Regions from separate parts of the Paenibacillus canaveralius genome, predicted to be linked through region 3. Evidence: riboswitches for the same ligand, from Rfam matches in the RefSeq annotation. Region 3 holds a riboswitch; each other region holds the start of a gene.

Region 1 (3,256 bases), 3.1 Mb from region 3:
TGTGGTCCATCGCGGCGCAGCGCGAAATTTGGGAAAGCTACCGGTCCTAGGACGCCGGCTTTTCTGCCCGTAAACCCGGCGGCAAGGCAGATCAGTCCTGCTCACAGGCCGCACTTCTTAACCGTTCTCTTTCCGGATTATTCCGGCGCGATACCCGTCTCCCCCTGCCGTTCACGGCCAGGGGGTTTTTAGTTTCCATTTGCGTGTATTTCAGCTATCATGGAAAGATAGAAGATAAAAGGAGGCATTACCGATGATATCCCCACGGACAAGCACCGTCGTGGCGGCAGTAATTGGCCTTTGTGTCGCCGCCGGGTCGTTCTTATACGGACAGTCCGACGTTAAAGCCAAAGAGGTTGTGGCGATCGGTCACGACGTCCGCATTTCCAACCAGGCATTCGACAAAATGAAAGCCGAAGTCGATCTGGCCTTTCAAATGCAGGGCGCCCAAAACACGTTGACCAACGATCAGCTTCTCGATCTGATGCTAAAGGACGAGCTCTTCGTCCGTTACGGCCAGAAACGCGGAGTTAAAGTCAAGGAGGCCGAAGTAAAGCAGGCTATCGACCAGCAGCGCAAAGCGCTGGAAGCGGCCGGTCCCGAAGCGGCTCAGTTGAAGGAAATGCTCTACAAAAGCGCCGGCTTGACCGAAGCGACCTACTGGACCGATCCCAAAACCGTCAACCAGTACGCCAAATATCTCCTCCAGCAAAAGACGATCGAATTTCTCGTCAAAAAAGGCGAGCTGAAAACGCAGGAAGACCTCAACGCCCTGCAGGAAAAACTGCTTGCCGAAACGAAACCCGGACTGCGCGTGAAGTTTCCGGATCAGCCGAAGACTTAGATCGCCTCTGAGCTGAAAGACATGGAAAACCCGCCCTTTTTATAGAAGAAGGCGGGTTTTTTGATCTACTTTTTCCCCTGAAATCCGACTAAATAACTGCTTTTGAAAATTTTTTGTAACTATTTTTAGTTTTTTGGAAGGAATTTCTGGACCTATGGCGAATATTTAGTGTCGGAACAGAAAAAGATTGCCGAATTTCTTCTTAGACGAAAAGGAAGAGAACGGGGGATCCACTCTGGGTGAATTGATCTTGCAACAAAGGGATCATAGGGGACACCTTCTACCGAACCCTCCAGCTAACCTCGTAGGCACAGGAAGGAGCAACACAGTTGAAGAAAGTCTTGTTGTTTGTTTTGAGCTTGACCCTGTTTTTGAGTGTGGAAATCGGCAGCGCATCCGCGAAGTCGACGCTCAGCTCCACGATTGACGGATTGGTAGGGACGCCTTACAAGTATTCGGGCACCTCGACCAGCGGTTTTGATTGCTCGGGCTTCACGTCCTACGTATTCGACCGGTTCGGCGTTGATCTGGCACGCACTTCAAAAGCACAGAACGGCCAAGGATCCTCGGTTGCGAAAAGCGATCTGAGACCGGGTGACCTTGTATTCTTTAACACCGACGGAAAAGGCATCTCCCATGTAGGTATTTACATCGGGAACAATAAATTCGCCCACTCCGCAACGAACAAAGGTGTTACAAAGAGTGACTTGAGCGAATCTTACTATGCGAAACGATACGTTTCTGCACGCCGCGTTATCGGCGATGACCTTTTTAACAAGATCACTGCAGACTAGTAAGACGCACTCGTAATGGAACGCAGCATATACCCGAGAGGGAGCCCCGTAATCCAGGTTGCCGCCTGGCTTGCCGGGCTTCTTTTCATTTGTGGACGATTTCCTGTTACTATGAAGTTAGACGAAAAAGCAAGGAGCGTCCCTTCATTATGATCCTTTTTATTCATCGCAAAGATCTGCGGGTTGATGACATGACGGCATTCGATTATATTCACAGCTTGGGACGGCCGAGCCTGCACATTCTCATTCTGGACCCTTTCCTGCTGCGCGGCGGCCGGGAACGGGAACACAGCGGAGTCAACTTCCTCCGTCACGTCTCCAGGCTCATACGCGAATACCGGAAAGCGGGTGCGCATCTGGAAGTGCTTGCCGGTGAGCCGCATGCTGTAGTCGACCGACTGATGGCCGAGCTTCCGATTGAAGAAATCGTGCTGCACGGCGACGTTACGCCCTATGCTTTAGTACGCGACCGCAAACTGAAGGTTTCAGCTTCCGCCCGCGGCGTTCCGGTTACTACGCTGATCGACCACACTCTCGCCGATTTCGGGGATTTCCAGCAGTTCGCGGAACGTCGTACTCCTTACCAGGTTTTTACCCCTTTTTATAAAAAATGGAACGCTTACATGCATCTTTTTTTCCGGCCGTCTTCGCCCGTCACCGTGCGCGACTTGCAGACACGGCCGCTGCCGGACCGCGAAGCCTGGTCCGCCCGGTTTCCGCTTCCGCTGGACCCGGAAGCGGCAGGCACGGCGCCTGATCCCGCTCAGACTCTGAGCGGTTTTCTCGAAGGAGGTCTCCGCGCTTATGAAGCGCAAAGAGACCGGTACGCCTTCGAGACGACCAGCGGGATCAGCCGCCACCTGAACACCGGCGCGCTCTCGGTGCGCCGGGCGTATGAAGCCGCTCTCGGAAGCGAGCGGCACGAAGCCTGGACGCGCCAGTTGGCATGGCGCGACTTCTACCTGTACCAGGCCGTCTATAACCCGGATTTCTTCGTCTACGAGAAGAAATTCGATTTCTCCGGCCTGGAGGACACGTTCTTCGAGCGGTGGTGCCGGGGGCAGACCGGCATTCCGGTCGTGGATGCGGCCATGGCGGAGCTGAACGCCACGGGGCATATGCCGAACCGGCTGCCAATGGTGACGGCCATGTTCCTGACCAAGAACCTGCGCTGCCCCTTCACGCTGGGTGAACGGTATTTCCGGCGCAAGCTCGCCGATTACGACAACGTGCTCAACCGGGGCGGCTGGCTGTGGAGCGCTTCGCTCGGCTTCGACGCTTCTCCGTACTTCCGCGTTATGAACCCGGTCACGCAGTCGGAGACGCATGATCCGACGGGAATGTACATCCGGCGGTGGCTTCCCCATCTCGCTCATCTGAGCGATAAGGAGATTCACAAGACGCAGGCGGACGCGATCGTCGATCTGAAGAGCTCCCGCGCCGCAGCGATCGAGATCTACAAGCGTATGCTGGCCGAGGCTAAACCTGACTCCGGATCGGGTCCCGACTGATTTTCCCCCGGACGGCCTTCCCCCTGTTTAAAGCTCCGTTCTTCGGGTAAATAGAAGTACGAGGTGATAAACATGGAAAATCCAATGGTGAAATGCAGCATTGCCAA
Region 2 (3,256 bases), 2.2 Mb from region 3:
GCTCTCAAACGTATCGATCTGCTCTTTCGTGCCGATAACGACCATAACGTCTTTCTCGTGCAGGACATCTTCGGCGGTAGGTGCGATAATCACGTCGTCCGTTTTATTGATGGCGACGATGCTGCATCCGTATTTGGCCCGCGGATCAAGCTCCTTCAGGGTCAGACCGGATATACGCCGGGATACGACGAGTTCGGCGATGGTGTAGTTTTTGGACAACTCGATATAATCGAGAAGATTCGGCGACACAAGCTGATGAGCCACCCGCACGCCCATGTCCCGCTCCGGAAAAATAATCCGGTCCACGCCGATTTTCTCCAGCACTTTGGCATGCTGATCGGTCAGCGCCTTCGCGACGACCGTTTTGACGCCAAGCTCTTTCAGCAGAATGGCGGCCATGATACTCGCCTGGATGTTGTCCCCGATAGCCACGACGGCGCAGTCGAAATTACGGACGCCGAGCGAGCGGAGAACCTCTTCGTCCGTCGCGTCCGCCACTACGGTATGGGTGAGCTTGTCGCTCATCTCGTCCACTTTCTCTTCGTCTCTGTCGATGCCCAGCACCTCATGCCCGAGCTGAGTCAATTCTTTGGATAAACTGGAACCGAAGCGTCCGAGTCCGATAACTGCATATTGAATGAAAGCCATTGTTTTGTTTCTCCTTAACCTATCGTGATTTTTCCTTCGGGATAACGGTAAAGCTCTTTCTCGGCCTTAGGCTGCAGCGCGTAAGCCAGTGTAAGGGGACCGAGACGTCCGGCGAACATGGTGAGGGCGATCATGACCTTACCGAACAGGGTAAGCTTCGTAGTCAGCCCCAGGGTGAGTCCAACGGTGCCGAATGCCGAAGTCACTTCATATAAAATCATAAGAAACTCATGATCTTCCGTCGTAGACAGCAGCATGGTGACAAAAATAACAAGAAAAAGTGCAAACATCGTCAGCGTGATCGCCTTCAAAATTCGTTCCTTGCCGAGACGGTTGCGGAAGAAGACGATATCTTCTTTGCCTCGCACCATCGCGACGATGGCTCCAACAAGCATCGTAAACGTAGTCGTCTTGATGCCGCCCCCGGTAGATCCCGGAGAAGCCCCGATAAACATCAGGATGATCATAAAAAATTGAGTGGCCTGGCGGATAGAGGCGAGATCAAGCGTGTTCGCCCCCGCCGTACGCGGTGTGACCGATTGAAAAAACGAAGCGAGAATCTTGCCGCCGAAGTCCAGCGAGCCCAGCGTTTTCGAATTGGAATACTCGAAGATGAAAATCACGAGTGCTCCGGTCACGATCAGAATACTTGTGGCGCTCAGCACCACTTTGGAGTGAAGGGTCAGCCTCTTCGTTTTCCGGTAATCCATCACATCGGACATCACGATAAAACCGATTCCGCCCAGAACGATGAGCCCCATCGTCACTACATTGGTAATAAAGTCGTCGGCGTAAGCGGTCAGTGAAGTGAAGGGGCCCGTGATCGGACCGAACAGGTCAAACCCGGCATTGTTGAAAAAGGAAACGGCGTGCCAGATGCCATAGTACAGTCCCTTCGGAAAACCGAGATCCACCGACCAGCGGGCCGTGAACAGGACAGCCGCTACTCCTTCGATCGTCAGCGAGTAAATCAGTACTTTCCGGAATAGGCGTACGATACCTTCCATGCTGCCCTGGTTCAGGGCTTCCTGGAGCAGCAGTCTTTCGCGGAGCGATATCTTCTTGCGCAGGATGAAGGCAAAAAGCGTCGCCATGCTCATAAAACCGAGGCCGCCGATTTGAATGAGCGAAATAATTACGATTTGCCCGAACGTCGTAAAATGCGTTCCGGTGTCAACCACGACCAGACCTGTCACACAGGTGGCCGAGGTGGCCGTGAAAAGGGCGTCGATAAACGGAAGCGGAAGCCCGTCCGTTGACGAGATCGGCAGCATCAGCAGGCCGGAGCCGATAAGAATAATGAGCGCGAACCCGAGAACGAGAATCTGCGGCGGCGTAAATCTCGACTTTTTTAACACATGATTTCCTCCTATATGAAGCACAAAAAAGACACTGGAGTCCCACTGCCCTTTCGGTTATGGTTCCTGCTGGTCGCCTACGAAGTTAGCTGACGGATTCGGATGTACAGGCCACCCTATTTACCCTGCCCGATTCAGGCACAAGCGGTAAAATTCACCCCAATGTATGGTTCCCCCGTTTTCCTGCGGAAATTCGGCGTATGAAGTTGTGAGAAGAAATGATCATCCGCATTATATATCTGTTATTAAACAAGCACAAAGCCCTTTTAACCGGATTTTACGGCAGGAAACTTAGACAATCTTCCTGCAGCTAACTGGGAGACACGAATTGGCATCCTTACGCAAACTGTGATACGGTAAAAAAAACGATCGGAGAAGGAGCTGACCATGAAAAAATACGGTCCGGATAAACCGCTGCTGCTTCTGGCCCTGACCGGATTCCTTCTGTATGCGGCCGTGGTTTATATCTACAATACCGGGGCCGCTCCGGCCGGTTCCGATCCTTACGAAACGGCAGCCACCATTACGAAAGAACAGGCCGCGGACGCGGCGGTCGAATGGCTGCGGCAGCGGACTGCCACCGATGTCGAAAGCGGTACCGGCAGCGTTACGGCCGGAGGCTCTCCCGGCACTTTCGTCAGCTATCAATCGGAAAAGGAACTGAGCGGCTACCTGACCAAAGAGAAGCTTCAAAAGGTGTATGACAAAAGCTACGCCGGCCGGATACCCGTCGATTATTACCGGGTAGAGCTCGCCGAGCCTTCTCCCTCCGACCGCAAGTGGATTATCGATATCCATATGACGACGAAAGCCGTCATCGGCTGGACGGGCACCGGCGGCGAAAAACGGGCGGCCGTGACCGCTCTCGATGCGGAGAAGCTCGCACGGGAAGCGATAGCGAAGCAGGGCTACGAAGAGGCGGAGTTCAAGCGGATCAGTCCGCCTGCCGCCAAATCCGGCCAGCTGCTGTTCGAGCGGCAGAAAGAGCCGGTCGGGGACGCGAAGCTGACGATCGGTGTGGAACTGGAGGGCGCCTCCGTTTCCTCGTTCACCCAGTCGTTCGCTCTCCCAGCCGCTTTTACCGCATGGCTGGAACACCAGGAGGATACCGCCTCCATATGGACACGCATCAGCTTGTGGGGCAATGCCCTGATGGCCCTGATTGCTCTGGGCTACACCGTGCTTAAATGGAGAACGGTCGATTTTTCCCGGGGCGTCCTGTTAACGGCCGTGTATGCCGTGATCTACGT
Region 3 (3,256 bases):
CCTGAATGATTCGGGAAGGGAAGAAAAGCTTTCTACGGCCAAGAATGTGAAAATATTCACAAAATAAATTGCGAACTCGAAAGGATGCGAGTATCATGACCGCCCTTCATCTTGTAAACGCGGCACCTGCACACTGTGAGGCATGCGGCGCCCGGCTTCAGCAGCACCCCGAAGGTTATAAAGATTTATGCTTCGACTGTGTGCAGGCAGGGCAAATCGGCCGAATGCAAGCGGCCGGCAAAACCGGACTTCCTCTTCCTCTGGAAGCGGAATGCGGATTGATCGAGCAGTACTGGCTCTAAAGAAACGGAAACACGCAAAACCATCATACAGAATACGCAGCTTGAAAGGGGAAATTTATATGTTTAACTGGTTAAGAACGAACGTCTACGCGGCAGGTCTGATGCTCATCCTCCGCTTTTATCTCGGATACGCATGGATTACCGGAGGATGGCACAAACTGACGGGCGGATTTGACGCCACGGGCTTCCTGAAAGGCGCGGTAGCGAAGCCGGTTATGGATAAAGCGACCAACGAGCTGGTCTATCCGACATTCACCGCGTTCCTCGAAAACTTCGCACTGCCGAATGCCAAACTGTTTAACGTACTGATTCCGCTCGGAGAGTTTCTGGTAGGACTGGGTCTTGTCCTCGGCGCATTGACAACGGCGGCAGCATTCTTCGGAGTCTTGATGAACTTCATGTTCCTCTTCGCAGGTACCGTAAGCACGAACCCTTGGATGATCCTGCTCGGTGTGATCGTCATCGCCGCAGGAGCCAACGCCGGCAAGTTCGGAGCCGACTATTACATCCTTCCTTACCTTCGCAAGCTTCTCCGCCATCGCGGAGACCACGGCGCAAACCCGACTCTCGGGGGAGGCAAGACACGCGCTCATATCTGACCGAACGATAATGCTTACCGAAAAAGCCCCGGATACCGGGGCTTTTTTGTGATAAACGGAGAAAGAATGAGCACCGGACAGCCTGATGAAGCAACGATAGAATGAATGGGGTTACATGGCACAAAATGGAATCGGGCTGTCCACCGGATTTGTTTACAGGCCCGATTCGCGGAGGTAACATACTCTCAGGGTCCGCCGGATCCGGCTTCGGAGCGCTTGTCCGGACGCCGGAGGCGGTTCTGTCATCATCTTCATCTGCGCGCTTAATTCTCAAACGAGAAGCGGGGGACCCACATTTCTGGGGTGAATCGGAATCCGTATCCGTAGGGGTCTCTCAAACCCGAACCCGGCAGCTAACCTCGCAAGCGTTATTGGGAGAAAAGGAGTGGAAAAGGAAGAATGGACGCACGAATTATCCGGATTGAACTGTTCGAATTCGATGTACCCTGCTGCTATCATTATGCCAAAGGAACACTGGAGAATTGCCGGTACGGGCTGCTGAAGCTTACGGACGAGGCGGGAGAGACAGGCTGGGGAGAATGCTTGATGGCGGTGAACGAGAAATATTTCGACCTTGTGACCTGGGCCCGTTTCCTGTACCGGCTACAAAAAACGACGACGACGCAAGCACTCGATATCGTCCGTTTGAACCGCGTTCTCTGGGGAAATGTCAAAGCGGATCTCGCCGAGATGGCGCTGTTCGATCTGATATCCCGGTCACGGCGTAAACCGTTTGTGGAAGTCCTCGGAAGCTACGGGGGAGCCGGATATTACGGGAGCTGCGGCCGTTCCGTTACGAGCTCATTCAGTGCCCGGCCGGCGGCGGTCCTGAATGAGGAAGGCGGCCTACGGTCCGGCCCGGAACCGCGTTACCGTTCCCGCAGCGGTGAGGTCGCGCGCATCGAAATTGCCGTTTCGGCGCAAAGCTCCGCTAATGCGCTCCGGACGGAGCGGGAGATTCACCCGGGATGCGGCGGATCTCTGCTGGATGATCTGCGCAGCGCGTACATGCTTCGGCAGGAAGGAACGGCTCTGGCGATGCATAAAGATTATTTGATCGGTCCGGCCTGCTGCTTGTGGGAGCATACCGCTGCGGTGCTGGGAGCGGACTGGCTGGAAGAAGGCGGCTATCCCGAACCCGCGCGTCTTGCCCCGGTGCAGACTTGCGGGTATATCGGTACCGGATTTCAGTTGGACCAGCCGGCGCTTTTCGAGCAATCCCGGGCCTATTTTATCGTTTTGTAGACCGGACGTTTGCTTTTTAGTGGGAAATTCGCCTACAATAATACCAGAATTCCCCTGAAAGGAGAGGTTCTCGTGTCTGCTAACGAATTCGATAACCTGGAAACAGCCAAAAAAACACGTATTGTTGTCATCGGAACGGGGGCCGTCGGTTCCACTACGGCGTATACCCTGCTGCTCAGAGAGCGGATGTCCGAACTTGTCCTCATCGATTATAATCACGCGAAAGCGAACGGGGACGCACTCGATATGAACCACGGCCTGCCGTTTACCGGCAGGGTCAAAGTATGGGCGGGAGATTATTCCGACTGTGAAGGCGCCGACATTATCATTATTTGTGCGGGTGTCGCGCAAAAGCAGGGGGAAACCCGTCTCGATCTGCTTAAGCGCAACGTGGACATTTTTAACGGCATCGTCGAGAATGTGACGAAGTACAACCAGACAGGTATTCTTCTGGTGGCGACCAATCCGGTCGATATTATGTCTTATTTTACGTGGAAAAAGTCGGAATGGCCCGTCAACCGTGTCATCGGCTCGGGAACTTTGCTGGACAGCGCGCGTTTCCGTTATTTGATCGGCGAGAAGCTTCAAGTGGACCCGCGCAGCATTCATGCGGCGATTGTCGGAGAGCACGGGGATTCCGAAGTGCCTCTATGGAGTCTGGCGAATTTTGCCGGTCTGCCTCTTGAACTGAATCAGGATGATAAGGACGAAATTTTCCGGAATACGCGGGACGCGGCTTATCAGATTATCGAAGCGAAGGGATCGACCTATTATGCGATCGCTTTGGCGCTTGACCGGATTTGTACCGCGATTCTGCGCGATGAGGGAGCCGTGCTCAACGTATCGACGTTCGTCTCCAATTATCACGGGATGTCAGACGTGTATCTCGGGGTTCCGTGTATTGTGGATCGTACGGGCGTGCGGGAAGTCATTACGCTGCCTCTGAGCGATGAAGAAGAAGAGAAGCTCCGCAAATCGGGAGCGAAAATCCGGGAAATGATCGAGTCGATTTCGGAACGCCTTTAGGCGGAAGATAGATGAACTCATACAGGGCATGCTAATAAAATGTCAAACGGGCGGCTGATTTATCAGCCGCTTTTTTGCAGTTGT

Evidence for each region. Region 3 has a riboswitch for cyclic di-AMP ahead of ABC395_RS10795 (hypothetical protein). Riboswitches for the same ligand answer to the same signal wherever they lie in the genome.
Region 1: another riboswitch for cyclic di-AMP. It lies ahead of ABC395_RS24515 (C40 family peptidase); the one in region 3 lies ahead of ABC395_RS10795 (hypothetical protein).
Region 2: another riboswitch for cyclic di-AMP. It lies ahead of ABC395_RS20440 (TrkH family potassium uptake protein); the one in region 3 lies ahead of ABC395_RS10795 (hypothetical protein).

What each region holds. Positions count from the first base shown of each region.
Region 1 covers NZ_JBDFMM010000001.1:5,417,375-5,420,630, forward strand. The annotation lists gene ABC395_RS24505 (hypothetical protein) at 1-50, shown strand, start outside; gene ABC395_RS24510 (SurA N-terminal domain-containing protein) at 254-844, shown strand; cyclic di-AMP (ydaO/yuaA leader) riboswitch at 1,023-1,170, shown strand; gene ABC395_RS24515 (C40 family peptidase) at 1,174-1,638, shown strand; gene ABC395_RS24520 (cryptochrome/photolyase family protein) at 1,788-3,149, shown strand; gene ABC395_RS24525 (DUF1540 domain-containing protein) at 3,222-3,256, shown strand, end outside.
Region 2 covers NZ_JBDFMM010000001.1:4,531,493-4,534,748, forward strand. The annotation lists gene ABC395_RS20435 (potassium channel family protein) at 1-648, opposite strand, end outside; gene ABC395_RS20440 (TrkH family potassium uptake protein) at 663-2,006, opposite strand; cyclic di-AMP (ydaO/yuaA leader) riboswitch at 2,066-2,215, opposite strand; gene ABC395_RS20445 (CPBP family intramembrane glutamic endopeptidase) at 2,394-3,256, shown strand, end outside.
Region 3 covers NZ_JBDFMM010000001.1:2,285,214-2,288,469, forward strand. The annotation lists gene ABC395_RS10785 (hypothetical protein) at 96-302, shown strand; gene ABC395_RS10790 (DoxX family protein) at 362-901, shown strand; cyclic di-AMP (ydaO/yuaA leader) riboswitch at 1,152-1,284, shown strand; gene ABC395_RS10795 (hypothetical protein) at 1,301-2,146, shown strand; gene ABC395_RS10800 (L-lactate dehydrogenase) at 2,219-3,172, shown strand.